One region of the Delftia sp. DLF01 genome, then DNA from elsewhere that is predicted to be linked to it. Evidence: predicted binding sites of a transcription regulator. Region 1 holds the regulator's gene; each other region holds the start of a gene.

Region 1 (7,295 bases):
CCACGCGCTGCGTGGTCGCGGCCGATGACGAGAGCATCGTCGCCGCCTGCGCCGCGCACGGCGTTGCGGCCGTGCTCACGCGCAACGACCACGCCAGCGGCAGCGACCGCCTGGCCGAGGCCTGCGAACTGCTGGGCCTGGATGGCGACGACATCGTCGTCAACGTCCAGGGCGACGAACCGTTGATCGCTCCCGACCTCATCGATGCCGTGGCCGCCCTGCTGCCGCAGCGGCCCTCGGCCAGCATGGGCACGGCGACACATGCCATCGACAGCCTGGCCGACTTCACCAACCCGAACGTGGTCAAGGTCGTCTGCGATGCCCAGGGCATGGCCCACTATTTCAGCCGCGCACCCATCCCCTTTGCGCGTGAACATGCAGGCCAGGCATGGTGGGAGACTGCATCTGCAGCGGCAGCGCCGGGTCACCCCGGCTTCGCGCCCCTGCGCCACATCGGCATCTACAGCTACCGTGCCGGTTTCCTGCGCAGCTTCCCACAGCTTTCTCCCGCCCCCACCGAGGTGCTGGAGGCGCTGGAACAGTTGCGTGCGCTGTGGCATGGCCACCGCATCGCCGTCCACCTCACGCCCCATGCACCAGGCCCCGGCGTTGACACCCCCGAAGACCTGGAACGGGTGCGCGCCCAGTTGTCCGCCTGAATCCGATCCCGCATACGCCAATACAGATGCGCCAATGGCGATGCCCGGCATCGCCATTCACATCACAACTGCACATGCGGTTTTGTCGGACAGCAAAACGCAGTTTTTGGAGATTGCACAGGCGACAGTTTTGCCCTCTGCGTGTAAGCCAGTGTTAGCCCTGTGCGTGCTATCCTTGCCCGCGACAAAAATATGACGCATGGACTGTCCGCCCCGGTGGGCCGATCCGGCAGACAAGAATTTCTACTCTCCTCAAGGACTTCCATGAAACTGATTTTGTTGGGCGCACCCGGCGCCGGCAAAGGCACGCAAGCCGCTTTCATCTGCCAGAAGTACGGCATCCCCCAGATTTCCACCGGTGACATGCTGCGTGCCGCCGTCAAGGCCGGAACGCCCCTGGGCCAACAGGCCAAGGCCGTGATGGACGCCGGCCAACTGGTCAGCGACGACCTGATCATCAATCTGGTCAAGGAACGCATCGCCCAGGCCGATTGCGCCAACGGCTTCCTGTTTGATGGATTTCCCCGCACCATTCCCCAGGCAGACGCCATGAAGGCCGCCGGCGTGAAGCTGGACTACGTGCTGGAGATCGACGTGCCCTTCGATGCCATCATCGAGCGCATGAGCGGCCGCCGCTCCCACCCCGCCTCGGGCCGCACCTACCACGTCAAGTTCAATCCACCCAAGGTCGAAGGCCAGGACGACGTGACCGGCGAGCCGCTGGTGCAGCGCGAAGACGACAAGGAAGAAACCGTCAAGAAGCGCCTGGACGTCTACAGCAGCCAGACCCGCCCCCTGGTGGACTACTACCGCGCATGGGCCGAAAAGGAAGCCGCAGCGGCGCCCAAGTACCGCGCCATCAGCGGCCTGGGCTCGGTCGAGGACATCACCCAACGCGCACTGGCTGCACTGGCTGAGTGATGCAGGCCATGTGCCGCAACGAAAAAAGCACCCGCCGGGTGCTTTTTTGTTGACCGCCAGCAACTGAAGAAATGCCGGCGTCGCCGCCCGGCTCAATCGCGCGGCTGTGCTGCCAGCGCCAGCATCATCGCAATCCGGGCCTTTGCCACAGGCAGCTGCGCCAGATCAGCCTCTGCCGGGTTGGTCCCAAGGCCCGAGGCCACGGGCAGGCCTTCAGCGCAGCGCGTGCCCCGCCAGATCCAGACACCCCTGTCGCGGGCACGCTGCAAGGCCGCTTCCATACCTTCGTGAACCGTCGCATTGCCCGTGCCAGCCACGACGATGCCACGCACGCCTGCCGCCACCAGCGCATCCACGCCGCTGGCACGCGCCAAGGCGCCGCTGAACACCACCTCGACCCAGGGCAGCTCATCCAGCGCCAGCAGATCAGATGACATGGTCACAGGCACCATGGCCCGCGTGGACGGTGCGGAGGGGGAGGACGGCGCATCGGGCACCAGCCAGCGCACACACCCTTCCTCCACCAACGCCTGCGGCCCGCCTTCCACGGAGCGCATTGCCTGCAGCCGGTAGGGATGGACCTTCTGCACTTGGGCTGCCGCATGCACCTCGCCGCCCGCCACCACCCATACGCCGCTGCGCCCGCCGCTGGCAGCCACGGTCACGGCATCGCGCAGATTCTGCGGCCCGTCGGCCAACAGGGCCGTGGCCGGGCGCATGGCGCAGGTCAGCACAATGGGCTTGGTGGCCGGCAGCAGGCTGTGCAGCAGCCAGGCCGTCTCTTCCAGCGTGTCCGTTCCATGCGTGATCACCACGGCGCGTGTGTCCGCATCCTCCAGTGCCTGCGTGCAGGCGCGCAGCAACGCGCGCCACACGGGCCAGTCCATATCCTTGCTGTCCACCTGCGCGATCTGCTGCGTCTGCACGGGTCCCAGCGCCTGCTGCTCCAGGTCCGGCACGGCCTCCAGCAGCGACTGCACCGTGATCTGCCCGGCCTTGTACCCCACGCCCTGCGACTGCGAATCCGCCCGGCCGGCGATGGTCCCGCCCGTGCCCAGAATCACCAACTTTGACTGCCCCACTTGCACCTCTTGGAAAACTGGTTAAAAATACAGATACTGTATAAATCATCAGATGGCCTCCCAGCCTGCCATCTGCCCTCAAGGACCGGACGCACGCCATGCTCGACCATCCCAAGCTCACCGCCCGCCAGCAACAGATCCTGGACCTGATCCAGGCCGCCATCTCCCGCACGGGCGCGCCTCCCACCCGCGCGGAAATCGCCAACACGCTGGGCTTCAAGTCCGCCAACGCTGCCGAGGAACACCTGCAGGCTCTGGCCCGCAAAGGTGTGATCGAACTGGTCAGCGGCACCTCGCGCGGCATTCGCCTGCGTACCGACACCGTGCGCAACATCAATGCCGCGCGCGGCACCAGCTTCGGACTGCCGCTGTCGGCCCTGGCACCGCTGATGTTGCCCCTGGTGGGCCGCGTTGCGGCGGGCTCGCCCATTCTCGCCCAGGAACATATCGACCAAACCTATTCCGTCGAGCCCAGCCTGTTCCAGACGCGCCCCGACTATCTGCTGCGCGTGCGCGGCATGTCCATGCGCGACGCGGGCATCATGGACGGCGACCTGCTGGCCGTGCAGTCCGCACACGAAGCCCGCAACGGCCAGATCGTCGTGGCGCGCCTGGGTGATGAAGTCACCGTCAAGCGCCTGCGCCGCACCACGCAGGGCGTGGAGCTTCTGCCGGAAAACCCCGATTACCCGGTGATTCGCGTCGCCCCCGAGGAGGCCTTTGCCATTGAAGGCCTGGCCGTGGGGCTGATCCGCAACAGCATGTCCATGTAAGCCGGACTGGCGGCCCTTCTCAGGCCGCCTCACCCCATTTCACGCACCGCCCAGGTGGTAGGCGCGAAGCCTTGGAGCTTCGCCCTGGGCGGAGCTTTGCCCGCAAACCGCAATCCTGCCTGTGTCCATGCCTCTTTGAAACACGCCAACAGGAGTCGTCACATGGGATTCGCTCTGCCAACACTGTCTTCTTTTTCCTTCCTGCGCCTGGCACATGGCATCCGCCTGACTGCGACCGCCATGGAGTCGGCCATGCCACTTGCACAAGCCCCTGCGTGCCAGCCATTACCTGCTGCAGCACCCGAGTCCGCCAACGTGATCTCTTTCAGCAAGGCACGCCGGCGCAGCCAGCAGCGCCGCAGCAAGGCCGCACGCGCTGCAGACCATGGAGATGCCCAGCTGATCCTGCCCTTGCTGCCAACGCAGCCCGCCCTGCAATCCGCACCTGAGCAGCCTTCAGGCCTGCGCATCATCCAGCGGTCGCCGCAGGAGCAGCCGGAATGCCTGTTCATCTCCGGGCGCATGGCCGATGTCTGCGCTGCGCTGGAGCGCATGGAGGCGCATGGCGGACCGGCAGCCAACTGAGGCCCGATGCAAGGTGTGCGACACACCTTGCACGACACAAACCTGGGCGGCGCGGACCGCGTGCCGCACGAGGAATCGGCCTGCGCAAAGCTGGTGCAGGCTGGCGGCCACCACTGCCCTGTAGCGCACATGCAACAAGTGGACGCCCTCTTTGCGGGAGGGGCGCCGGCCTGAAAGATAATTGATAAGCATTCTTATTATCTTTTGCAGCAGCGATTGCCACTGCGCCCGCCTCCTCCGCCCCAGCCTTCTCCGTGCACAGCCTCTACCAGAATCACCATCCCTGGCTGGAAAGCCTGCTGCGCAAACGCCTGGGAAACCGTGACGATGCCGCCGACCTAGCCCAGGACACCTTTGTGCGCCTGCTGCGCTCGCCCCTGCCGCAGCAGGACATCCGCGAACCCAGGCGCTACCTGGCCACCATCGCCCGGGGCCTGGTCGCCGACCTGTTTCGCCGCCGCACGCTGGAGCAGTCCTATCTGGACTATCTGGCCCAGTTGCCGCAATCGCTGGCGCCTTCGCCCGAAGAGCAGGCCATCGTCCAGCAGACCCTGCTGGATGTGGACCGCATGCTCCAGGGCCTTCCCCCCAAGGTTCGCGAAGCCTTCGTGCTGGCCCAGTTCGAGGAACTGAGCTACCCAGAGATCGCCCAGCGCCTGGGTGTATCGCTGCGCACCGTCAGCAACTACCTGACCCGGGCGATGGAGCATTGCTGCCTGGTCCTGGCATAGCCACATGGGCGAGAGACATCTGGAAGGCAACGACCGCCGCGCCTTGCATGAGGCCGCCGCCTGGCACGTGAAACTGCGCGGCGCCTCTGCCACAGCGGGCCTGCAACAGGACTGGCAGAAATGGCATGAGGCCGATCCCGCCCACCAGCGCGCCTGGCTGCGCGTGCAATCCGTCACCGCGCAGCTGTCGCATCTGCCCGCCCCCCTGGCGCGCCAGGCGCTGGGCCGTCGCGCCTCGCCCACCCGCCGCTCCGTGATGCGCGGCGTGGCTCTGGGCCTGGGCAGCGGCGCCACGGCCTGGATGGCCTGGAAAGGCGCACCACTGGAAAGCTGGCAGGCCGACCAGCGTACAGCCACGGGCGAGCGCCGGGATCTGACGCTACCCGACGGCTCCCTGGTGGCCCTGGATACGGCCACCGCCTTGGACACCGTTTTCGACGACCGCCAGCGCCTGCTGCGCCTGCACCGTGGCCGCATCCTCGTCGCCACCGAGCCCGACGCGCTGGGCCGCCCCTTCAGCGTGCAGACCCCGCAAGGCCACGTATTGGCCCTGGGCACGCGCTTCACGGTCCATCTTGCGGACGATGGCCTGTGCCATGTCACCGTGCAGGAAAAGGCCGTGCGCCTGCAGCCTCTGGACAGCGATGCACCCTCCGCGCAATTGCAGGCCGGACAGCAGGCCGCCTTCTCGTCCAGCGCCACCCAGCCGCCTACATCCGCAGACCCCTTTGCAGCCAGCTGGCATGAAGGCGGACTGGTCGCGCTGGACATGCCGTTGGGCCAGCTGATTGACGCCCTTGCCCGCTACCGGCCCGGCTACCTGGGCTGCTCGGCCGAGGTCGCCGGGATGCTTGTCTCGGGCGCCTTTCCCGTGGATGACACGGATCGCGCACTGGCCGCGCTCGTCAGCCGCTTTCCTCTGCAACTGCGCAGCCGCACCCGCTATTGGGTGGAGGTGCAAGCGCGATCAAGCTGAGATGATGGGATGAGGCCGTGGCGAAGTCTCTTGTCCAGGCCGGCACTTCAGACCGGCGCATACGGGTGATGCACCACGTCGAAGCCCTCCTCGTCGGAGGGCGCGACAAAGTAGCTCGTGATCAGGTCGAATTGCTCATCGCTGGCCTGAAACGGATGCTCGCCTGCCGCATTGCGCACACGCAAGCGCTGCTTGCAGACCTCGTCAGGCACATCCAGAAAATGCAGGCGGTGCGAGGCGTCCACTTTCTCGAACACGCTGCGCGCCCACCCCCTCCCCTCCAGGGTATTGGCCGGAAAATCCAGCACCACCGACACGCCAGCGTCCAGCAGCGCCTGTACATGCGCCCCCATCAACCCCTTGAGCCGCGTGCTGCAACGCACGTAATCGGCCACCGACTGCATCTCCCCGGGGTACAGGCCGGCCAGCCAGGAATCCTCGCTGACCAACACCGTTCCGGGCCCGGCCGCCAATTGCCGCGCCAGCGTTGACTTGCCCGAGCCGATCTTGCCGCAAACCATGTGCAGCGTGGCAAGCCGCGCGTTGGCGGCAGGGGCATCGGCATATTCTGCGCAACGGGGCCGGGACTGTTCGGAAACCTGCATATCCATCTCCTGAAAGGCTTGAGAAAACCCCGGAGACGGAATGAAAAAACCCGCCTCCTCTGGGCGGGTTGCATGGCGCTGAAGGCCGCTGGCTAACCCACCATCCAATGGATGGTGCGAATAATCTGCGTTGCGTTCAGGCGGGCCATGGCACACAGCATAGCGCAATCACGGTGTCTCAGTGGGCCACCATGCGCACCAGCCCCAACCCCGCAAACAGCGCAGCCACGCCCAACACCAGCGAGCCCAGCGCATACAGCACGGAGGCCAGCCAGTCGCCACGCTCATACAGCATGCCGACCTCCAGCGCGTACGTCGAAAACGTGGTGAAGCCACCCAGAATGCCCGTGGTGATGAACAACCGCGCACTCTGCGGCAGCGATGTCTTGAGCGCAAACCACTCCACCGCCACCCCCATCACGAAGGCACCCAGCACATTGATCGCCAACGTACCCAGTGGATACGCACTGCCCACCAGCCGCAGCGCGAGCAAGTTCGTGCCATGCCGGAGCGCAGACCCCAGGCCGCCTCCAACGAACACCAGAATGAAACCGTAGAACCCCATGACCGTCCTTTCATCGAATAACCGGGACGGGCGTGCCGGGCAGGATCAAGACATGGCCCCGCCACCGGCAGGACCCATCCCACCAAGGCAGGAGCCATCAGCCCTTCGCAGGGCGGTTTCGGGAAGCTCCATTCCCGTCGTGCAGCGAGTGCTGGCTGCGGCGGCGAGTTTACTCTGGACCTGGCAGGCTCAGGAGACCGCTGAAGCAGCCCGCCGCGCTGCCCTGCGGGACGCCGAGTGAAGCGGGCCATTCAAACCAAGACGAAAGTTGCCGGGCATGCGGGTCAAAGGACTATGCTTCGTCTGTAATTCGATTCCGATCAGGCCTATCAATTCATCGATATGCATATGCGACTCTTGACCACAGCAATCTTTACAGCACTTTTCGCATTGCCTGC
Region 2 (7,295 bases), 720 kb from region 1:
GAACTGTGCATGTTCGCGGGCTTTGTCGTGCTCATTGTTCGTACCCGATTCAAAGAGGGATAGACATGCAATTGACCCCCCATTTCACGCTGGCAGAAATGACTGCCAGCAGCACGGCCCAGCGCCAGGGCCTGGACAACACGCCAACGCCCGAAGCCCTGCAGCGCCTGGCGCTCACGGCCGCGATGCTGGAGCGCGTGCGCGCGCACCTGGGCGTGCCCATCGTCGTCACCAGCGGCTACCGCTCGCGCGCTGTCAATGCCGCCGTGGGCGGCGTCACCAGTAGCGACCACGCCATCGGCGCGGCCGCCGATATCGTGGCGCCACAGTTCGGCATGCCCTACGCCGTGGCCAAGGCCCTTGCCCCCCACGTCAACGCGCTGGGCATCGGTCAAATCATCTATGAGAGCGTGGGCGGCAAGCACTGGGTGCACCTGTCCACACGCACGCCGGAAAAACCCGTTAATCGGGTGATCACTGTCAGCGGAAAAAGCACGCTGGTGGGCGTCCAGGAGGTGTAGATGCTGGCCCTCCTCAAATCCCGCGCCTGGCAGTTCCTGGCCCTGGTGCTGGCCGTGCTGCTGCTGTGGCAGAGCCTGGCCCGCCAGGTGGACCGCGTGGCTGCATTCAGCGCCCGTGCTGACTTGGCCATGGAGCGCGCGGCCGCAGCTGCAGCGGCCGCCGAAACATCCGAGCGATATCGAAAACTGGAAGGCACCTACCGTGAAAACCTCGACACCATCGCCCGCGAATCTGGCCAGGCACAAGCCCGCGCTGCTGCTGACGCTGACGCTGCCCGCGTTGCTGCTGGCCGGCTGCGCGGCGACCTCGCCGACTACATCACAGCCCACCGTGCGGCCGCCCAGGCTCGCGCCGCTGCCGGACAGTGCGCGCCAGACGCCGGCGCCCTCGATCTGCTCGCCGAGCTGCAGCGCCGCGCTGACGAGCGAGCGGGAGAGCTGGCGCGCATTGCTGACGATGCCCGTGGACGGGGCAGCGCCTGCGAACGCTCCTACGACTCTGCAAGCCTATTGATGCGCGGCACTCAGGATCGGTAGCGGATTGATGGGGTTGTGCTGAGATCTGCCATCTAGCATCATGTGTCAAACCACAATAAAGGCATCACATGGCGCCCTCTATCCTTCCGTGGATTTTCGGCAAGTGCAGTTTAGACTGTGGCTTTTGTTCTATTGAGGCGGAACAAATTTCTTTATAAATTTGGATGCCAGTTTTTTGTGGGACATATGTCGATGCTGTGAGAGTGCAATGCTTGCTAATTAGATATTTCTTCAATGAAATTTGAAAAACTATGGTATCCAGTCATCAATTTAGATTGATTAAATTCTTTTCATCGGGTCGTAAGATTGTGGAGATAGATGAGGGAGAGTTTAATAATATTAAGCAGGCAAGAGAAGTTATGTCTGCAGCGCTCTCGCTTGAAGAAGTTTACGATTATTTTGTTTCAAATCTTAGGGATTTTGAGAAGGAGTTGTTGATTATTTCTGTTGATGACATGCTATTGTGCGATTTTTCGCACAACAATTTTTATACAATTAGTGCAGCTATAGGTAGAAGATTGGCTAATTTGCTATCCAGTGCTCGCTCCTATTTTGATCAAGCTCCTAGTTTATTTGCGGATTGTGCCTCTAAAGATGACTCTATGGAGTTGGCTAAGCGCTTTGTGAGTGCGGAGTATGATGCGAAAGCTGAATATCGTGTTATGGAGGCGCTTAGAAATCACGTGCAGCATAAAGACGTGGGTGTGCTATCACATACCATTGGTGGCTGCCGTGAGCCAGTTGATGGGCATAAAGTTTTTAGCGTAGCCCCTAGCTTAACAGGTAGACGCTTACTTGAGAATAAAAAAACCAAGGCATCAGTTCGCCCTGATATAAAAGAAAAAATGGATTTAAGATTGTTGGTTCGGACTTATGCAGAATCCATTTCTAAGATTCATGGCCAGCTCAGGTTGGAATCTAAGGAAAGTGTGGAACGTGCGCGGAAATTTGTTGATGAATGCTTTGCTAAGAATGAGTCTGGCGCAGACCATGGTAGTCTAGATAATCTGTGTGTTGAGAAGCTGATTTCAAATAAGGTTTGTGAAAGGTTTTACGTTGTTACCGCATGGGATGATACGCGCCAGTGGCTTATTAGTCGTAACCCAGTGCTTGGAGACTATTCAAAGCACTATGTGACTGGAAAAATTGGCGCCTAATTCTGTATTTTTGAATTTTTTACTTTGCGATTGACGTTTGTTAAGTCTTAAAATGGCGTAAGTTTCTGCGTTTTTGCAGCGTTGCTTTTAGTGCAGAACTGTTCTTCTAGACATTTCTTGGTTGCGGCGTAATGGCGCATGCTATGAGGGGGATGAGCTTTATTGTTATCCATTAAAATGGCGCCAGTGATCGCTCGACGGACACAGGGCCAAGACCGCAGTAAATGCGGTCCCCGTCAAGATCCGTGACAACAAACCAGCCTGGTTGTACCTCATCAATTGAGTAGTGCTCCGGATGGCCTGGCAGGATCTGGACCTCTGGGGTGCCAAACCATCTGGGCATCGTGAGCAGAGTGGGGTAAAGCTCAACATCAAGAGGCATTTTCATAAGGTCTCCTGGGGTTACGTCCGCGCAATTGGGATATCGCGCAGCTCTGTCGTGTAGCGCGGGGTTCGGCGGTCCTGGCGCATGCCCCAGCCGGACTCCTGCTGTGCGCTGGCCATGCCTACAGTGCCCCTGCCATATCGCGCATTGAGTTGGTCCATGGCTTCCATGAGTGGGCTGTGGTCGCGTGCGAAGTCAGTGGGCACATCGAGCAATGAGGCTTGCTGCAATGCCACGGTGGAGAGATCCAGAAGCATCACGCCGGCCTTTGAAAGCTGATAGCCAGGCTCGTAGATCTTGGTGATTCCGTGCGCAGCAGCCCGCACAAGCAAAGCTGTGTCGCTGCTGGGCTGCTGGAGCTGGACCGTGGTGCTGCGGGCAAAACGTGGGCCATCCCGGAATGGGCTCGTGTGCGCGAACACATGCACGGCGCCGGCCCTGTGGTCTTGTGCGCGCAGCTTTTCTGCCGCGCGCTGGGCAAAGGCGGAGACAGCCTCAACCAGCGGCGCCAGGTCGCTGACCGGGCGGCCAAAAGAACGCGTGCAGGCAATCTGCTGCTTTGGTGGTGGCTCATTCTCCAGCCCCAGGCAAGGCATGCCCTGCAGCTCGCGCGCTGTGCGCTCCAGCACCACACCAAAGTGGGCGCGCAGCAGCGGCTGTGGGGCGCGGGCAAGGTCCCAAGCCGTGAAGATTTTGTGATCCAGCAGGCGCATCTTGATTCGGCGCCCCACGCCCCAGACGTCGCCCACGGGCACGCTTTCCAGCAGCGACTGCAGCTGTGCTGGCGAAAGCTCGGTGAGGTTGCATACCTGAGCCAGTGAGGCAGGGTAGCTGCCGGGCTTGCGCTCCGCGTCTTTGGCCACATGATTGGCGACCTTGGCCAAGGTCTTTGTGGGGCCGATGCCGATGCACGTGGGGATGCCGACGCCGCGCAAGATGCGGTCACGGATTGCCCAGGATCTGCGCGTCACGTCGTGCACGCCAGCCAGGCCAATGAAACATTCATCGATGCTATAGATCTCTTGCTCTGGGCCGAGGCCGGCCGCGAGAGACATCATGCGGTCGCTCATGTCGCCGTACAGCACGAAATTTGCGGACAGGGCAACAAGGCCCTGATGAATGCGATGCTTGATCTGAAAGAAGGGCTCACCCATCTTGATGCCGAGGGCCTTTGCTTCCTCGGAGCGGGCAATAGCGCAGCCATCGTTGTTGCTCAGGACGATTACAGGCAGGCCCTTCAGCGCTGGGCGGAAAACGCGCTCGCAGCTCACGTAAAAATTGTTGCCGTCCAGCAGCGCGAACATGACCTGATCTCACAATGTGCGGAACGACTTGACGGCACACGTCACCACGCCCCAGATCTCCAGCTGTTGGCCTTCTTTTGCCCGGATGTCGGGATACGTGGGGTTCTCGGGACGCAGCATCACCTGGTCGAACCTGGACCACAGCCGCTTGCAGGTGAAATCTCCATCGACCTCGGCAACCACAATGTCGCCGTGCTGCGGCCGCAGGTACTTGTCAACCACCAACAAATCTCCGTCAAAGATTCCCGCGCCCGTCATTGAGTCGCCGCGCACTCGCAGGAGAAATGTGCACTGGGGGTGCTTGACCATGATCTTGGCCAAGTCGATGCGGGCACAGCTAAAGTCTTCTGCCGGGCTTGGAAAGCCAGCGCGTACCGGGCTGTCAGGGGCCGGCAGTGGCATCGAAGGCATCGTGGCTGCGACGGGGCTGGTGGGGGTGATGAGGTGGGGCATGGCCGAATTCCTTGTGCTGTATAAATATACAGTAATCGGAGATTCCCTCAAGTCAGCGCGTTCCCGCGCTGTGGCGTATATGACCCGGCGAAGCGAGAGGCTGATGCGCGGAAGAAAGTAGAATGTTTCGCTTCGACTCCTTAAAGCTGGTGGGACGAAGTTGGTAGACGCTGTAAGCTATTGATTTGTAACGGTGGAATTTTCCCTTACAAGGCGTAGGTCGGCGGTTCGACCCCGTCAGCACCCACCAAGAACAAAAGGCGAACGAAAGTTCGCCTTTTCTATTTCTGCCATTGAAAGACGACAGACCATGTTCGAATCCATCCGCAAGCATTCCAAGTTCGTGATGATCTTGTTGTTCTTGCTGATCATTCCCTCGTTCATCTTCGTGGGTGTGAACCAGAACTACTTCACAGAGTCCAGCGTCATCGTCGCACGTGTCGATGGTCATGAGATCAAGCAGGCCGACTGGGAGAACGCGCACCGCATGGAGAGTGATCGCCTGCGCGCCGAGAACCCCAACATCGACCCCAAGCTGCTGGACTCGCCGCAGGCGCGCTACGCCACGCTGGAGAAGATGGTGCGTGACCAGGTGCTGGCCGCTGCCGTGCAGAAGATGCACCTGGCAGCGTCCGATGCGCAACTGGTGCGCACGCTGCAGGAGATCCCCGCGATTGCCGCGCTCAAGAAGCCTGACGGCTCGATGGATGCCGAGGCCTATCGCGCCCTGGTCGGATCGCAGGGCCTGACGCCCGAAGGCTTCGAGGCCAACCTGCGCCGCGAACTGTCCATGAACCAGGTGATGGGTGGCGTGACGGGTACGGCCTTTGCGACCGACACCCAGGTCAAGCAGGCCATCGATGCGCTGTACCAGCGCCGCGAAGTGCAGGTGGCCCGCTTTGAAGCCAGCGCCTACGCCAGCAAGGTCCAGCCCACCGAGGCAGACCTCAAGGCCTACTACGATGCCCACACCAGCCAGTTCCAGCAATCGGAGCAGGCCAAGGTGGAATACCTGCTGCTGGACGTTCCCAGCATCGAGGCCGGCATCACGCTGAGCGAAGACGATGTGCGCTCCTACTACAACCAGAACGCCGAGCGCCTGGCCGGCCCCGAAGAGCGCCGTGCCAGCCACATCCTGATCAATGCAAGCAAGGATGCGCCTGCTGCCGAGCAGGAAAAAGCCAAGGCCAAGGCCGAGGAACTGCTGGCCGAGCTGCGCAAGGACCCCAAGCGCTTCGCCGAACTGGCCAAGGCCAATTCGCAGGACGGTGGCTCCGCTGCATCGGGTGGCGATCTGGGCTACTTCGGCCGTGGCGCCATGGTCAAGCCCTTCGAGGACGCAGCCTTCGGCATGAAGGTGGGCGACATCAGCGACGTGGTGCACAGCGACTTCGGCTACCACATCATCTCGCTGGTGGACATCAAGAAGCCCAAGGCTCCGAGCTTCGAGCAGATGCGTCCCAAGCTGGAAGCCGAACTCAAGCAGCAGCAGGCCCAGCGCAAGTTCGCCGAACTGGCGGAAGGCTTCTCCAACGCGGTCTACGAGCAGTCGGACAGCCTGCAGCCCGTGGCAGAAAAGTTCAAGCTCACCGTGCAAAAGGCAGACCATGTGACGCGCCAGCCCGGCCCCAACGTCAAGGGTCCCCTGGCCAATCCCCGTTTCCTGGAGGCGCTGTTCTCCAGCGACTCGCTGAACAACAAGCGCAACACCGATGCGGTGGAGCTGGGTTCCAGCCAACTGGTGGCCGGCCGCGTGGTGGAGTACACGCCTGCCCGTACGCTGCCCATGGCCGAGGTGGGCGACAAGCTGCGCACCCTGTACGTGGCGCAAAAGTCCGCCGAACTGGCCAAGGCCGATGGCGAGGCCAAGCTCGCCGCATGGAAGGCCAAGCCTGATGCGGCGCAACTGCCTGCCGCCAAGGTGATCAGCCGTGACCAGCCCGAAGGCCTGTCGCGCGAAGTGGTGGATGCCGCCCTGCGCGCACCGACCGCTCAGCTGCCTGCCTGGACGGGTGTCGACATGGGTGCCCAAGGCTATGCCGTGGTCAAGATCAACCGCATCGTCGAGCGCCCGGCCGATGATGCACAGGCTGCTGCCGCGCAGAAGCAGGACTTCCTGCGAAGCTCTGCGGTCGCAGAAGCTATGGCATACTACGAGCTTCTCAAGAAACAGCTCAAGGTGCAGATCAAGGTCCCGCGCCCCTGATGAGAGAAATTTCTAGCAAAACAGAAATTTCAAAAATCAAGCAGTTTTTTGGAATAGAATAGCGTTCTTCTACGGTGGCTGTAGCTCAGTTGGTAGAGTCCAGGATTGTGATTCCTGTTGTCGTGGGTTCGAGCCCCATCAGCCACCCCAAATAGAAAAATCCCCAGAGCAGAAATGCTCTGGGGATTTTTGCTTTGGGCGGCAGGGGGGACTGGTTGTCCCCGGAAGCATCCAGATGCGCCTGGCAAGGTTCCTGCCGGCTGCGGCTGCATGGAGGATGGTTGCATCCTGCCCGTTGCCCGCGTCCCCCAATGCGCCTTTGTTCCGGCTGCTCCCGATGCGTCACGCAACGCCTGTTCCAAAGCATTTGCCTGCTGGTTTTTGGCATATAATCGAATGCTTCAACGGTGGCTGTAGCTCAGTTGGTAGAGTCCAGGATTGTGATTCCTGTTGTCGTGGGTTCGAGCCCCATCAGCCACCCCAAACAAGAAAATCCCCAGTGCAGAAATGCGCTGGGGATTTTTGCTTTGGGCGGAAACTTTTTCTTCCTCGGGCTGGAAGCGGGCGGGATATTCGCATGGCCAAATCGCGCTGAGGCTGGATTGCGGCCGCTCATGCTGCCGTGGATTTTCAGGCGCTTGATGCGAGGCCTGCCTGCGTGACTTCGCGATCTGCCGTACCGCCACCGTGGCCATGCCCGTTGCGCGGGCCGTTCCGCCGAGCTTGCTGGAT
Region 3 (7,295 bases), on a different contig from region 1:
CCCGCGCCTGCATCTCCTGGGTCACCGCCTCGGACCGGGCCTGGACCTGGGCCGAGCGATAGCCCGACAAGCCGACCACGCCCACCAGCGCCACCACGATGGCGGCCACTGCAAGCCACAGCTTGTGTGCCATGCGAAGTCGCAGCATATCCAGTCTCCCTCATTTTGGAAGACTCCATGTTGAGGCCTGGAAGAAGGCCTGGTGGGCGGAAAAACCCAGAGGAAACCCCTGATCCGCCCCTTTCGCGGAGGGCATTGCAGGGGCGGCCGCGCTCTTACTCCACGCGCGTCACGCTCTGCGGCTTGAAGCCCAGGTCGGCCGACTTGCCCTTGCGGCCGCGCGTGCCACGGGCATTGTTGAGACTGCGGATCTCCAGCGTCTCGCTGCGCTCCTTGCCGCCGCGGCCCACGCCATCGATGCGGATGCTGCGCGTGTAGGCGGCAGCGCCCGCCAGCGTGTCCTTGTCCTCCAGATCGAGCAGCATCAGCCCGCGACCACCCTTGGCCATGTGCTTGAGGCTGGCGATCTCGAAGGTGAGGATGCGGCCACCCGTGGAAGCGCAGATCACATGCGTGGCCGGCAGCAGCAGGCCCGCGCCCTGCTCGCCTTCCTGCGGCTCCGCACGTGCGCCCATGGGCACGCCGTAGGCCGTGGACGGGGCGCACAGCGTCTCGCCGTCGGCCAGCGTGACGAAGGCCTTGCCCGCCTTCTGGCGCGAGACCATGTCGCTCACCATGGCCACGAAGCCGTAGCCACCCGACCCCGACAGCAGCAGCGCCGTGCCCTCGGCACCGGCGAAGTAGTACAGGATCTGGGTGCCGGCCTCCAGCTCGATGAGCGTGGTCACGGGCTGGCCATCGCCGCGCCCGCCAGGCAATTGCGCCACCGGCACCGAATAGATGCGGCCGTTGCTGCCAAAGGCCAGCAACTGGTCCACGGTGCGGCATTCGAAGGTGCCGTGCAGGCTGTCGCCGGCCTTGAAGCTCAGCGTGCCCGCATCGACGCCATGGCCCTGGCGCGTGCGCACCCAGCCCTTGTCCGAGATGATGACCGTGGTGGGTTCATCGACCACCTTGACTTCGGCGACGACCTTCTTTTCCTCCTGGATCAGCGTGCGGCGCGCATCGGCGAACTGCTTGGCATCGGCCTCGATCTCCTTGCAGATCAGGCGGCGCATGGTGCTTTCGCTGCCCAGGATGTCTTCGAGCTTGCCTTGCTCCGTGCGCAGCTCCTTGAGTTCCTGCTCGATCTTGATGGCTTCCAGCCGCGCCAGCTGGCGCAGGCGGATTTCCAGAATGTCGTCGGCCTGGCGCTCGGACAGCGCAAAGGCATCGATCAGCGCCTGCCGGGGCTCGTCGCTGGCCCGGATGATGGCGATGACCTTGTCGATGTTCAGCAGCACGGCCTGGCGGCCTTCGAGGATGTGTATGCGGTCCAGCACCTTGGCCAGCCGGTGCTGGCTGCGCCGCGTGACCGTGGTCTGGCGGAAGGCGATCCATTCCTCGAGCATCAGGCGCAGGCTTTTCTGCACCGGGCGGCCATCGAGGCCGATCATGGTCAGGTTGATGGAGCTGGACGACTCCAGGCTGGTATGCGCCAGCAGCGCCGTGATCAGTTCCTGCTGCGGCACCTTGCCGGTCTTGGGCTCGAAGACCAGGCGCACCGGCGCATCCTTGCTGGACTCGTCGCGCACGCCGTCGAGCACGGCCAGCATGCTGGCCTTGAGCTGGGTCTGTTCCTGGCTCAAGGCCTTCTTGCCGGTCTTGACCTTGGGATTGGTGATGTCCTCGATCTCTTCGAGCACCTTCTGCGCCGAGACGCCGGGCGGCAGCTCGGTCACCACGATCTGCCACTGGCCGCGCGCCAGTTCCTCGATCTTCCAGCGCGCGCGCAGCTTGAGGCTGCCACGGCCCGTGCGATAGGCGTCCTGGATGTCGGAGGCGCTGCTGATGATCTGCCCGCCACCCGGATAGTCGGGGCCGGGGATGATCTGGAACAGTTCCTCGTCGCTGAGCTGGGGCCGCTTGATCAGGGCCACGCAGGCGTCGGCCACCTCGCGCAGGTTGTGGCTGGGGATTTCCGTGGCCAGGCCCACGGCAATGCCGCTGGCGCCATTGAGCAGGGCGAACGGCAGGCGCGCGGGCAGTTGCTGCGGCTCCTGCGTGCTGCCGTCGTAGTTGGGCACGAAGTCCACCGTGCCCATGTCGATCTCGTCGAGTAGCAGGCCCGTGATCTTGGACAGGCGCGCCTCGGTGTAGCGCATGGCGGCTGCGCCGTCGCCGTCGCGGCTGCCGAAGTTGCCCTGGCCATCGACCAGCGGATAGCGCTGGTTGAAGTCCTGCGCCATGCGCACCAGCGCGTCGTAGGCCGACTGGTCGCCGTGCGGGTGAAAGCGGCCCAGCACATCGCCGACCACGCGTGCGCTCTTGACGGGCTTGGCTGCCGTGTTGTGGTTGGGACCGCTGTAGCTCAGGCCCATGCGGTCCATGGCGTACAGAATGCGCCGCTGCACGGGCTTGAGGCCGTCGGTCACATCGGGCAGTGCCCGGCCCTTGACCACGGACAGTGCGTATTCGAGATAGGCCCGTTGCGCGTACTGGCCCAGGTCCAGTGCATCGCCGGCCGCCTGTTGTGCCAGATCCAGAGAGGTTTGGTCGCTCATGAAGAAATTCGTGATCTCAAAAAATGCAATGAATGCCGCTCATTGCGGCGTGGGCAGTCCTGTGGGCAGCGTCATGCGCACCCGGGGCGTGGTGCCCGGCAACGCCGCTGCTGCAGGCGCTGCAGGGCCCGCGCGCTCGCGCCCGCCCTGCAACTGCTCGTAGATGCCGAGCACGGCCTTCACGTAATTGCGGGTTTCCTGGAAGGGAGGGATGGCCTGGCCCGCGCGCCGCACGGCGCCCTCGCCTGCGTTGTAGGCGGCCAGCACCAGGTCCAGCCGGCCGGGGAACAGCCCCATCAGATGGTTGAGGTAGCGCGCGCCGGCCGGCACGTTGACGGCCGGATCGGCCAGTTGCTGCTGCACGCTGCGCTGGCGGCTGGCCTCCACGCCGAAGCGCTGGGCCGTGGCCGGCATCAGCTGCATCAGGCCGACCGCCCCCTTGGGCGAGATGGCCTGCGCGTCAAAGCCCGACTCGACGGCGATCACGGCCTTGAGCAGGTCGTAGTCCACGCCCGTGTGGTCCGCCGCCTTGCGCAGATGGACGCGCACGCTCTTGTAGCGCGGCGAGATGTCGAAGAAGCTTTGCAGCCGCGTATGCGCCTGCAGCCTGCGACCGGCATCGCCGCTGCCGTCAGCGTCGGCAGCAGCCTCGGCCTGCACCATCGGGGGCTTGAGCCCCTGCTCGGCGCTGTCGTAGACCGAGCCGCGAAAGTACAGCCTGTAGCGCTCGTCCAGCGCCTCGGCAGCGAAGTGCGTGATGCCGCGCTCGTCCACGAAGGCCCAAAGATCGGCATGCGCCGGCCGCGCCAGCCCCCACAGCGCCAGGGCCAGGCCCAGCGCCGCCAGCGCGCGCACCCCGGCGCCGCGCGCCAGGTGCGGGCGGTGCTTCGGGGCGGCGCGGAGCACAGTCATGGGTCAGATGTCGACTTCAATGGCGTCGCCATGGAGCTCCATGAGCTCGCGGCGCGCTGCGGCCTCGCCCTTGCCCATGAGCTTGGTGACGACCTGCTCGGCCGCCGCGAAGTCCAGGTTCATGAACTGCACGGGCAGCAGGCGGCGCGTGTCGGGGTTGAGCGTGGTCTCCCACAGCTGCTCCGCATTCATCTCGCCCAGGCCCTTGAAGCGGCTGATCTGGCATTTCTCGCGCGGCACGCCGTCCTTTGCCGATTTGTCCAGGATGGCGGTCAGCTCGCCCTCGTCCAGCGCGTACATCTTGGCCGCAGGCTTCTTGCCGCGCGCAGGCACGTCCACACGGAACAGCGGCGGCAGCGCCACATGGATGTGGCCGGCCTCGATGAGCTTGGGGAAATGGCGGAAGAACAGCGTCAGCAGCAGCACCTGGATGTGCGAGCCGTCCACGTCGGCATCCGAAAGAATGCAGACCTTGCCGTAGCGCAGGCCCGACAGGTCGGGCGTGTCGTTGGGGCCATGCGGGTCCACGCCGATGGCCACCGAGATGTCATGGATTTCGTTGTTGGCGAACAGCCGGTCGCGGTCCACTTCCCAGGTGTTGAGCACCTTGCCGCGCAGGGGCAGTACGGCCTGGGTTTCCTTGTTGCGGCCCATCTTGGCGCTGCCGCCGGCCGAGTCGCCCTCGACCAGGAAGACCTCGTTCAGGCTCAGGTCGCGGCTTTCGCAATCGGTGAGCTTGCCCGGCAGCACGGCCACGCCCGAGCCCTTGCGCTTTTCGACCTTCTGGCCCGCCTTCTGGCGGGTCTGGGCGGCCTTGATGGCGATCTCGGCCAGCTTGCGGCCCCATTCCACGTGCTCGTTGAGCCACAGCTCTAGCGCGGGGCGCACATAGCCGCTGACCAGGCGCACGGCATCGCGCGAGTTCAGGCGCTCCTTGATCTGGCCCTGGAACTGCGGGTCCAGCACCTTGGCGTTGAGCACATAGCTGGCGCGCGCAAAGACGTCATCCGGCATGAGCTTGACGCCCTTGGGCAGCAGCGAGTGCATCTCGATGAAGGCCTTGACCGCCTGGAACAGGCCGTCGCGCAGGCCGCTGTCATGCGTGCCGCCGGCGGTGGTCGGGATCAGGTTGACATAGCTTTCGCGCAGCGGTGCGCCATCCTCGGTGAAGGCCACGCACCAGGCGGCGCCCTCGCCTTCGGCAAAGCTGTCGTGGTGGCGGTCGGCAAAGCCCTCGCCCTCGAACAGGGGGATGACCGCCTCGCCATGCAGGCTTTGCTGCAGGTAGTCGCGCAGGCCGCCCTTGAACTGCCAGGTCTGGGTGTCGCGCGTCTTCTCGTTGACCAGGGTCACCGAGACGCCGGGCATGAGCACGGCCTTGCTGCGCAGCAGGTGCATCAGCTCGCCCATGGGCAGCTGGGGCGATTCGAAATAGCGGGCATCGGGCCACACGCGCACGGTCGTGCCCTGCTTGCGTTCGCCCGCGGCCAGCGGCCGCGACTGCAGGGGCTCGACCACGTCGCCGCCCGAGAAGGCGATGGTGGCCACCTTGCCCTCGCGGTGGATGCAGGCCTCAAGGCGCGTGGCCAGCGCATTCGTGACCGAGACGCCCACGCCGTGCAGGCCGCCCGAGAAGCTGTAGGCGCCGCCCTTGCCCTTGTCGAACTTGCCGCCCGCATGCAGCCGCGTGAAGACCAGCTCCACCACGGGCGCCTTTTCCTCGGGATGCATGCCGAAGGGGATGCCCCGGCCGTCGTCTTCGACGCTGTAGGAGCCGTCGGAATGCAGGGTGAAGCGGATTTTCTTGCCGAAGCCGGCCAGTGCCTCGTCGGCCGCGTTGTCGATCACCTCCTGCAGCACATGCAGGGGGTTGTCGGTGCGCGTGTACATGCCGGGACGCTGCTTGACGGGCTCAAGGCCCTTGAGCACGCGTATCGAGCCTTCGGAGTATTCGCTGGCGGAAGTGGGAGATGGTTTGACTGCCATGGGGGCGGATTGTAGTGCGCGGCCCGGCTCAGTGCTGGATGCATTCACAGTCATTGACATTGACTATCCCGAAAAAGCCGCTGCCATCAAGGGCCGCGCTGGCGCATGGGCGACCCAAGCGGCACAGCGCAAAACCCGGAGTTTCGCTAAAGTTTGCCGCATGCAAAAAAACAACCAACCCATGTCCATGGTGCAGATACTGCTGTGCGGGGGCGCAGTCGTGACGCTGTCCATGGGAATCCGCCATGGCTTCGGCCTGTGGCTGCAGCCCATCACCCAGGAGATGGGCTGGACGCGCGAGTCCTTCGCGCTGGCCATCGCGATCCAGAACCTGTCCTGGGGCGTGCTCGGCATCTTCGGCGGCATGCTGGCCGACCGCTTCGGCGCCTTCCGCGTGCTCCTGGTGGGCGCGCTGCTGTATGCGCTGGGCCTGGCCGGCATGGCCATGGCGCCCACGACAACCTGGTTCGCCCTGACGGCCGGCGTGGTGATCGGCGCAGCCCAGGCAGGCACCACCTATGCCGTGATCTACGGTGTGCTGGGCCGCCAGATTCCCGTGGCGCGGCGCAGCTGGGCCATGGGCGTGACGGCGGCGGCGGGCTCCTTCGGCCAGTTCTTCATGGTGCCCGTGGAAGGCAGCCTGATCGCGAACTTCGGCTGGTCCAACGCCCTGCTGCTGCTGTCGCTGTGCGCGCTGATGATCATTCCGCTGGCCTTTGGCCTGCGCGAGCCCGGCTTCCAGGCCGGCAACGCCCGTCCCGTGCGCGACCAGAGCGCGGGCCAGGCCGTCGCCGAAGCGCTGCGCACGCCCAGCTTCGTGCTGCTGACGGCCGGCTACTTCGTCTGCGGCTTCCAGGTGATGTTCATCGGCGTGCACATGCCCAGCTACCTCAAGGACTACGGCCTGGCACCGCAGGTGGCCAGCATCTCGCTGGCGCTGGTGGGGCTGTTCAACATCGTTGGCACCTACGTGGCCGGCAACCTGGGCCAGCGCCTGCCCAAGCGCTACCTGCTGTCCACCATCTACTTCACGCGCTCGGTGGTGATCGTGCTCTTCCTGCTGGCGCCGCTGACGCCCTGGTCGGTCTACATCTTCTCTGCCGCCATGGGCCTGCTGTGGCTGTCCACCGTGCCGCTGACCAACGCCACCGTGGCCCAGATCTTCGGCGTGCAGCATCTGTCCATGTTGAGCGGCATGGTGTTCTTCAGCCACCAGGTGGGCAGCTTCCTGGGCGTCTGGCTGGGCGGCTATCTCTATGACCACACGGGCAGCTACCAGGTGGTCTGGTACCTGGCCATCGGCCTGGGCGTGGCCGCCGGCCTGCTGAACCTGCCCATCCGCGAAGCCCCCGTGGCACGGTTGCGCGCGGCCCAGGCCGCTGCCTGAGATGACGACATCCATGACCACATCCACCAGGCCCCGCCCACGCATCCTGCGCAGGCTGGCGCTGTGGGCCGCCGTGCTGCTGGTGCTGGGCCTGGTCTTCATGCTCTACCTGCAGCCGCAGTTCATGCTGGGCATGGCAGACCAGATCTGGGCCTGCTTCTGAAATGGAAGCGGCAGCTGCGAAGGCCTGCCGGCACAATGTCGGCCGCTTTCACTTTATTTCCAAAATTGCACATGCACGCAGCCACGCCACCCTCGCCCTGGATCCAACGCTGGTCACACCTTCTGGCGCCCCAGGCCTCGGTGCTTGACGTGGCCTGCGGCCCCGGCCGGCACATGCGCTGGTT
Region 4 (7,295 bases), on a different contig from region 1:
GCAGGACAACGAAGTCACGCGCGTGCGCAAACTGGTCGTCGATGCCCTGGCCGAGCGCATGTGCGCCGCAGGCGATGCCGCCATGCACCAGCTGCGCGCCCTCACCGTGCTTGGCGAGACGCACCAGCTGTTCCCGGGATTCGAGGCCGGCATGGGATTCGCGGCCGAAGGCTATGCGGTCACCGACTACAGCCCGGCCTCCGTGGCGGGCTTCCATGCATTCCTGCGCCAGCGCTATGGCGACATCGCACGGCTCAATGCCCACCTGAAGTCCGGCTTTGACAGCTTCGAAGCGGTCGAGCCGCCGTCGCGCAACATCCGCAGCGAGCCGCTGCAGAACTTTTTCCAGCACATCGACAGCTATGCAGCCGGCACCGTGCCCGTGTCCGGCTGGGTCCACTCGCCCGATGCGAAGCTGCAAAAGCAGCTGGCCGTGGCCGTCTTCGTGGACGGGCATCCTTACTCGCACGCCCCCGTGCACATGCACCGCCAAGACGTGGCACAGGCCAAGCCCGGGTTCCTCACGCCCGATGTGGGCTGGCGTGCCGACATCCGCTATCCGGCGCTGGGGGAGGGCCTGCACCGCATCGACGTGGTGCTGCAGGCCGGTGGACGCAGCCTGGGCCTGCTGGCCACGCGCCAGATCGCCGTGATGGACCGCAACCAGGGCGAGCCCAGGCCCCATGCCGCCGAGGCCTTGCCCGACTTCGGCAAGCTGCCGGACGGCGTGGAATTCTGGGTGGACAGCCCGCAGGACCGGCTGGCGCTGTTCTACAACCCGCTGGTCACGGACTGGAACGATTTCCGCGAGCAGCAGGTGGCCGACTACATCCAGGGCTTTTCCGAGCACATCGGCCACGGCTGCCTGGGCCGGGTTCCTCGCTTTGCCCACCAGCTCAACCCCCATGCGAATCCGAGCTGGGACGCCAACCGCTACGCCGTGGAGCGCAGCCTGCAGCGCATGCCGGGGCTGTCCCTGGGTGTCAGCCTGTACGGCGAAGATACCTACGGCCCGCTGGTCGGCCAGATGCTGCGCCGCTATGGCCACACGGCCTATGGCGTGACGGAGTTCCATCCGCTGGTGGCCCTGTCGCCGCAGCGGCTGGAGAAAGTGCTGACCATGCACCGCCGCCAGGGTGCGCGCTTCCTGTCCTTCTTCATGGAAGCCCGGCCCGAGGATGCGACGGGCACGCAGTCCAGCAACGAGTTCTCGTTCGATGCGGACAACACCGCGCATGGCTCGGATGCGCTGTACCACTCGCTGCGCCAGCTGCTGCAGCCGCACTGATCTGCCGCGCGCAGCCATCGACGTGTCTTCCCTGCAGAACAGCTCCCCCGTGGCCGCCGGCCGGGCCACCGCCATCGGACTGCTGGCCGTGGTGTGCTGGAGCTGCACCGTGGGCCTGATGCGCTCGGTGGCCGAGCCGCTGGGCGCCGTGGGCGGCGCCGCCATGCTCTACACGGTCAGCGCACTGTGCGTGGCCGCCGTGCGCGGCCTGCCCAGGCCCTCGCAGTGGCGGGCCATGCATCCGGCCTATTTCTGGGGCTGCGGCCTGCTGTTTGCGGTCTACGAGATCTGCCTGTCGCTGGCGATTGGCCTGGCGCAGGACCGCGCCCAGGCGCTGGAGCTGGGGCTGATCAATTACCTGTGGCCCAGCCTGACCATCGTTTTGGCCGTGCTGCTGCGCCAGCAGCATGCGCGTTGGTGGCTGTGGCCCGGCGTGCTGCTGTGCCTGTGGGGGCTGACGCGCGTGCTGGGCGGCGACTCGCTGCAACTGCGGGGCATGGCGGACCACATGCTGTCCAACCCGCTGGCGTATGGACTCGCTTTTGGCGCCGCCCTGCTGTGGCCCTGCTATTCGCTGGCTGCGCGGCGCTGGGGCGGTGGCCACAATGCCGTGGGCCTTTTCCTGATATGGACCGCGCTGGCGTTGTGGATCAAATGGCTGTGGCTGGGCGGTGAAGGAGGCATGCAATGGTCGGGCACCGTGGTGCTGCAATTGCTGGCCGTGGGCGGGCTCACCGCCCTGGGCTACAGCTGCTGGGAGCACGGCATACAGCACGGGCATCTGGCCGTGATGGCTGCAGCGTCGTACTTCACGCCCGTGTTCTCTGCCTTGCTGGCCAGTGCCTGGCTGCAGGTGCAGCCGGGCTGGGGCTTCTGGCAGGGCGTGGTGCTGGTGACCGTGGGGTCGCTGGTGTGCTGGGGTGCGACCCGGCGCGCAGACTAGCCTTCGTCCTCTGCTCCTGCATCCCAGTCTTCGCTGCGGCCCCGCAGCACCTTGCTCGCAATTTCTCCACCAAAACCGCGGGCGGCCAGAAAGCGCATCTGCTTGAGTCGTTCCTGCGGTGTGGCCGGTGGTGCGCCGAAGCGCTGGCGCCATACGGCAAGGGCGCGCTGCAGTTCGGTGGCGCGCAGTTGCTCTGCGGCGGCGCGCACCAGTCCGTCGTCCAGCCCCTTGTTGCGCAACTCCTGCACCACGCGTGCCGTGCCAAAGCGCGCGGCCTTGCGGTGCAGCACGGACTCGGCCACGCGCTGGGCACTGATGAAGCCGCGCTGCTCCAGCGCGTCGAGCATGGCGCCCAGGTCTTCGCCTTCCTCCACATGGGGGGCGAGCTTGCGTTCCAGCTCCAGCCGTGAATGTTCGCGCTGGCCCAGCAGCTTGAGCGCCCGGCCCTTGAGCGACAGCTTGGCGAATCCCATGCGGCAATGTCTCCTGAATCGTCCCGAATAAAAAAGGCCCCCACGCTCCCCTTGCTGCGCAAGGTCCGCTGCCCCCCAAGGGGGCCGCTTTTTTGCCTTGGGGCGTCCCGGCGATAAAAAAGGCGCAGACGTGAGCCTGCGCCAAGATGGCAAACACAGTGTGTGCAGGCGCGGCAGCGCCTGCAGTGAGGGGTCAGGCCGCTCAGGCTTCGATCACGCCGTCCTTGTCGGCCTTGGCCTTGCCCGCCTTGGCGGCCTTGGCTTCGGGGGCATCGCCACCGGCCGTGGGCAGCAGGGCGATGCCCAGGCTGTCGCGCACCTTGTTCTCGATCTCCACGGCCAAGCCGCTGTTCTCGCGCAGGAATTCGCGAGCGTTGTCACGGCCCTGGCCGATCTTCTCGCCGTTGTAGGCATACCAGGCGCCCGACTTGTCGAGGATCTTGGCGTTGACGCCCATGTCCAGGATTTCACCTTCGCGCGAGATGCCTTCGCCGAAGAGGATGTCGAACTCGGCGGTCTTGAATGGAGGCGAGACCTTGTTCTTGACGACCTTGACCTTGGTCTCGTTGCCGATGGCCTCGTCGCCCTTCTTGATGGTGCCGGTGCGGCGGATGTCCAGGCGGACCGAGGCGTAGAACTTCAACGCATTGCCGCCCGTGGTGGTTTCGGGGCTGCCGAACATCACGCCGATCTTCATGCGGATCTGGTTGATGAAGATGACCATGCAGTTGGTCTTCTTGATGGTGGCTGTCAGCTTGCGCAGCGCCTGGCTCATCAGGCGGGCCTGCAGGCCGGGCAACTGGTCGCCCATCTCGCCTTCGATTTCGGCCCGGGGTGTGAGGGCGGCCACCGAGTCCACGACGATCATGTCCACGGCACCCGAGCGCACCAGGCTGTCCACGATTTCCAGGGCCTGCTCGCCGGTATCGGGCTGGCTGATCAGCACTTCGTTGAGGTTCACGCCCAGCTTCTGGGCGTAGCTGGTGTCCAGTGCGTGCTCGGCGTCGATGAAGGCGCAGGTGCCGCCCTGCTTTTGCATTTCGGCGATGACCTGCAGCGTCAGCGTGGTCTTGCCCGAGGATTCAGGGCCGTAGATCTCGATCACGCGGCCACGGGGCAGGCCGCCCACGCCCAGGGCGATGTCCAGGCCCAGCGAGCCGGTGGAGACGACCTGGATGTCCTGGATGGCTTCGCCTTCACCCAGGCGCATGATCGTGCCCTTGCCGAACTGCTTTTCGATCTGGGCGAGTGCGGCCTGCAGGGCCTTGGCTTTTTCACTGTTGGCGGTGGTGACGGCGGTGTTCATGCGGACTCCTGGGTTGGCTGGGGTTTCAGCTCTGTATTTGCATTCAGGCTGGATGCTTGAACAGTAGTTTATGGGCTTGTTGGTTTGTTTTGTTGGTGTTTTTAGTCAGTTTTCCTGACTTGTTGGATTTGCCTCCACAATGCATCCATGAGTGAGTTTTCCCCCGTCACGCCGCCCGCCGACGCCTGGCGCCAGACCCACCTGGGCCGCCTGCTCGGCCATGCCATGCGGCGGTTCGACGCGCGTGTGCTGCAGCTCATGGCGCGCGATGTGGAGGTGCCGCTGGCGCTGTCCAATCTTGCGGCGCGCGACAAGGTGGGTGCGGCCCACATCCACATCACGCGGCATCTGTCGCTGGCTGGCGACAGGCTCACCGACCTGGCCGAGCGCGCTGGCATGACCAAGCAGTCCATGGGCGACCTGGTGGCCCAGTGCGAGGCCTGGGGCCTGGTCACGCGCGAAAGCGACGAGCGCGATGCGCGCGCACGCCGCATCCGCTTCACGCCTGCGGGCCTGGCATGGCTGCAAGCCTTCCATGACGCCGTGTCCCAGGCCGAGGCCGAGTTCCGCGAGGAAGTCGGCGACGACATCGCCACCGTGGTGGCGCTGGGGCTGGAGGCCTATGCGGGCGGCGGCTCACTCGGGTAAGGTCCCTGCCCGTGGGGCGGGGCGCATCCTAGAATCCTAGGAATCAAAGACGCGCATTTCCAACATCCAGAGCGCGTCTGTATTTCAGGAGACAACCCCATGCGCATTCTGATTGCCGAAGACGACCAGGTCCTGGCCGATGGTCTGCTGCGCAGCCTGCGCGGCTCGGGCGCCGTGGTCAGCCATGTGGCCAACGGCAGCGAGGCCGATACCGCGCTGATGACCAGCAGCGAGTTCGACCTGCTCATCCTGGACCTGGGCCTGCCCAAGATGCACGGGCTCGAAGTGCTCAAGAAGCTGCGCGGCCGGGGCGATGCGCTGCCGGTGCTCATCCTCACGGCGGCCGACAGCGTGGAAGAGCGCGTGCAGGGGCTGGACTACGGCGCCGACGACTACATGGCCAAGCCGTTTGCGCTGTCCGAGCTGGAGGCGCGTGTGCGCGCTCTCACGCGGCGCGGCATGGGTGGCGCCAGCAGCACCATCAAGCACGGCCCCCTGGTCTACGACCAAGCCGGCCGCGTGGCCACCATCGACGGCAAGATGGTCGAGCTGTCGGCGCGCGAGCTGGGCCTGCTGGAAGTGCTGCTGCAGCGTGCGGGCCGGCTGGTCAGCAAGGACCAGTTGGTCGAGCGCCTGTGCGAATGGGGCGACGAGGTCAGCAACAACGCCATCGAGGTCTATATCCACCGCCTGCGCAAGAAGATAGAGCGCGGCCCCATCCGCATCGCCACCGTGCGCGGCCTGGGCTACTGCCTTGAGAAGATCGCTTCCTGAGGCCGCTGCCCTGGCTGTCAGGCCCGGGTTGGCTTGCCTGCGCATAGTGGCGGATGCCACGGGGCCGTGAACCCGTCGTGAGGGCTGCCCGCCGATGAAAATCTTCCAGCGTGAACAGCGCTCACTGTTCGGCGAGATCCTTGACTGGATGCTCACGCCGCTGCTGCTGCTGTGGCCCGTGAGCCTGGCGCTGACCTGGCTGGTGGCCCAGGGCCTGGCCAACAAGCCGTTCGATCGTGCGCTGGAGTACAACGCCCAGGCGCTGGCGCAGCTGGTGATGGTGCAGCAGGGCAAGGTGCTGTTCAACCTGCCGCAATCGGCCAGCGAGATCCTGCGCGCCGACGAGTCGGACACCGTGTATTTCCAGGTGTTGGGCGTGAAGGGCGAATACCTGGCCGGCGAGCGCGATCTGCCGCTGCCGCCCGAGTCCGACGATCCGCCATCCGGCGATCTATCGCCCGGCGGTGCACCGACCGGCGGGGCCGTGCAACTGCGCGATGCGGAGTTTCGCGGCATTGACCTGCGCGTGGCCCATGTCTGGGTGCGCATGCCCCTGCCCGACGAGCCCCAGGCCCTGGTCCAGGTGGCCGAAACGCGCGAAAAGCGCAGCGTGCTGGCCACGGAAATCATCAAGGGCGTGATGCTGCCCCAGTTCGTCATCCTGCCGCTGGCCGCCTTGCTGGTGTGGCTGGCGCTGGCTCGCGGCATCAAGCCGCTGCACCGGCTGGAGGAGCGCATCCGCGCGCGCCGGCCCGAGGACCTCTCGCCCATCAACCACAAGGACGTGCCGCTGGAAGTCGTGCCGCTGGTGGACTCGGTCAACGACCTGCTGGGCCGGCTCGGTGATTCGCTGGCCACGCAAAAGCGCTTTCTGGCCGACGCGGCCCACCAGCTCAAGACACCGCTGGCCGGGCTGCGCATGCAGGCCGAACTGGCCCAGCGCGAGGGCGTGAGCACGGAGGAGTTGCGGCAGTCCCTGGCACAGATTGCGCGCTCCAGCATTCGCGCCACGCACACGGTGAACCAGTTGCTGGCGCTGGCGCGCGCCGAGAGCGCCGGCGTGGGCCGCGGCCTGGCCATGCAGCCCTGCAACCTGGTGCGCATCGTCACCGACGTGGTGCGCGACTGCCTGCCGCGCGCCATGGACAAGCATGTGGACCTGGGATACGACGGCGCCGAGTCATCGGCCACCGGCGTCTGGCTGCAAGGCAACGCCACGCTGCTGACGGAGCTGGTGCGCAACCTCGTGGACAATGCCATCAACTACACGCCTTCCAGCAGCAGCCGGCCCGGCATGGTCACGGTGCGCGTGCTGGCCGATCCCTTCGGCCAGGTCCTGTTGCTGCAGGTGGAGGATTCGGGGCCCGGCGTGCCCGAGGCCGAGCGCGAGCTGGTGTTCCAGCCGTTCTACCGCGTGCTGGGCTCGGAGGCCGATGGCTCGGGCCTGGGCCTGCCCATCGTGCTGGAGATCGCTCGCCAGCATGGCGCCCAGGTGGTGCTGGAAGATGCGCATCCTGGCCAGCAGCCGCCGGGTGCGCGTTTCAGCGTGCGCTTCACGGCGCTGCGCTCGCCGCCGTCGCCCAAGCCTGCGGCATAGGTGGCGGGGCATCCCCGGCTGCCGCAGATTCCCCGGGAGCCACAGGCGCCACCGCGATCCGTCCCGGCGTCTGCGCTGCATGGTCCACCAGCCAGTTGCGGAAGATGCCCAGGGTGCCGTGGTTGGCGCGGTCGGCCGGATAGCACAGCCAGTAGCCCAGTGCGCTCTGGTAGCCGTGCTGGGGCAGGGGCTCGTTCACCAGGCCTGCCGCGATCTCGTCCTGCACCAGGCAGCGCGGCACCAGGGCGATGCCCATGCCGGCCATG

Evidence for each region. Region 1 encodes LexA, which represses DNA repair genes until DNA is damaged. Its sites were predicted from a motif close to ACTGTATNNNNATACAGT; they were not measured.
Region 2: a site for LexA is predicted at 4,373-4,390, ahead of IB269_RS19485 (LexA family protein). Genes of this name have one in related genera too.
Region 3: a site for LexA is predicted at 5,595-5,612, ahead of IB269_RS02220 (DNA topoisomerase IV subunit B). Genes of this name have one in related genera too.
Region 4: a site for LexA is predicted at 4,041-4,058, ahead of recA (recombinase RecA). Genes of this name have one in related genera too.

Annotation. Positions count from the first base shown of each region.
Region 1 covers NZ_JACVAZ010000003.1:227,287-234,581, forward strand. The annotation lists gene kdsB (3-deoxy-manno-octulosonate cytidylyltransferase) at 1-659, shown strand, start outside; gene adk (adenylate kinase) at 924-1,580, shown strand; gene IB269_RS16225 (asparaginase) at 1,673-2,662, opposite strand; gene lexA (transcriptional repressor LexA) at 2,761-3,435, shown strand; gene IB269_RS16235 (hypothetical protein) at 3,598-4,020, shown strand; gene IB269_RS16245 (sigma-70 family RNA polymerase sigma factor) at 4,275-4,751, shown strand; gene IB269_RS16250 (FecR domain-containing protein) at 4,756-5,727, shown strand; gene IB269_RS16255 (AAA family ATPase) at 5,775-6,332, opposite strand; gene crcB (fluoride efflux transporter CrcB) at 6,511-6,897, opposite strand; fluoride riboswitch at 6,979-7,042, opposite strand; gene IB269_RS16265 (DUF4124 domain-containing protein) at 7,246-7,295, shown strand, end outside.
Region 2 covers NZ_JACVAZ010000003.1:943,831-951,125, reverse strand. The annotation lists gene IB269_RS19510 (hypothetical protein) at 1-63, shown strand, start outside; gene IB269_RS19505 (D-Ala-D-Ala carboxypeptidase family metallohydrolase) at 66-521, shown strand; gene IB269_RS19500 (DUF2514 family protein) at 522-1,058, shown strand; gene IB269_RS19495 (hypothetical protein) at 1,310-2,215, shown strand; gene IB269_RS19490 (Y-family DNA polymerase) at 2,618-3,904, opposite strand; gene IB269_RS19485 (LexA family protein) at 3,914-4,357, opposite strand; gene IB269_RS19480 (SurA N-terminal domain-containing protein) at 4,668-6,563, shown strand; tRNA gene IB269_RS19475 (tRNA-His) at 6,638-6,713, shown strand; tRNA gene IB269_RS19470 (tRNA-His) at 6,971-7,046, shown strand.
Region 3 covers NZ_JACVAZ010000001.1:488,093-495,387, reverse strand. The annotation lists gene IB269_RS02235 (methyl-accepting chemotaxis protein) at 1-148, opposite strand, end outside; gene parC (DNA topoisomerase IV subunit A) at 276-2,663, opposite strand; gene IB269_RS02225 (lytic transglycosylase domain-containing protein) at 2,703-3,575, opposite strand; gene IB269_RS02220 (DNA topoisomerase IV subunit B) at 3,579-5,561, opposite strand; gene IB269_RS02215 (MFS transporter) at 5,722-6,948, shown strand; gene IB269_RS02210 (hypothetical protein) at 6,962-7,111, shown strand; gene IB269_RS02205 (class I SAM-dependent methyltransferase) at 7,183-7,295, shown strand, end outside.
Region 4 covers NZ_JACVAZ010000002.1:1,291,134-1,298,428, reverse strand. The annotation lists gene IB269_RS14350 (hypothetical protein) at 1-1,288, shown strand, start outside; gene yddG (aromatic amino acid DMT transporter YddG) at 1,311-2,231, shown strand; gene recX (recombination regulator RecX) at 2,228-2,704, opposite strand; gene recA (recombinase RecA) at 2,907-4,010, opposite strand; gene IB269_RS14330 (MarR family winged helix-turn-helix transcriptional regulator) at 4,158-4,658, shown strand; gene IB269_RS14325 (response regulator transcription factor) at 4,758-5,432, shown strand; gene IB269_RS14320 (sensor histidine kinase) at 5,527-7,029, shown strand; gene IB269_RS14315 (LysR substrate-binding domain-containing protein) at 6,986-7,295, opposite strand, start outside.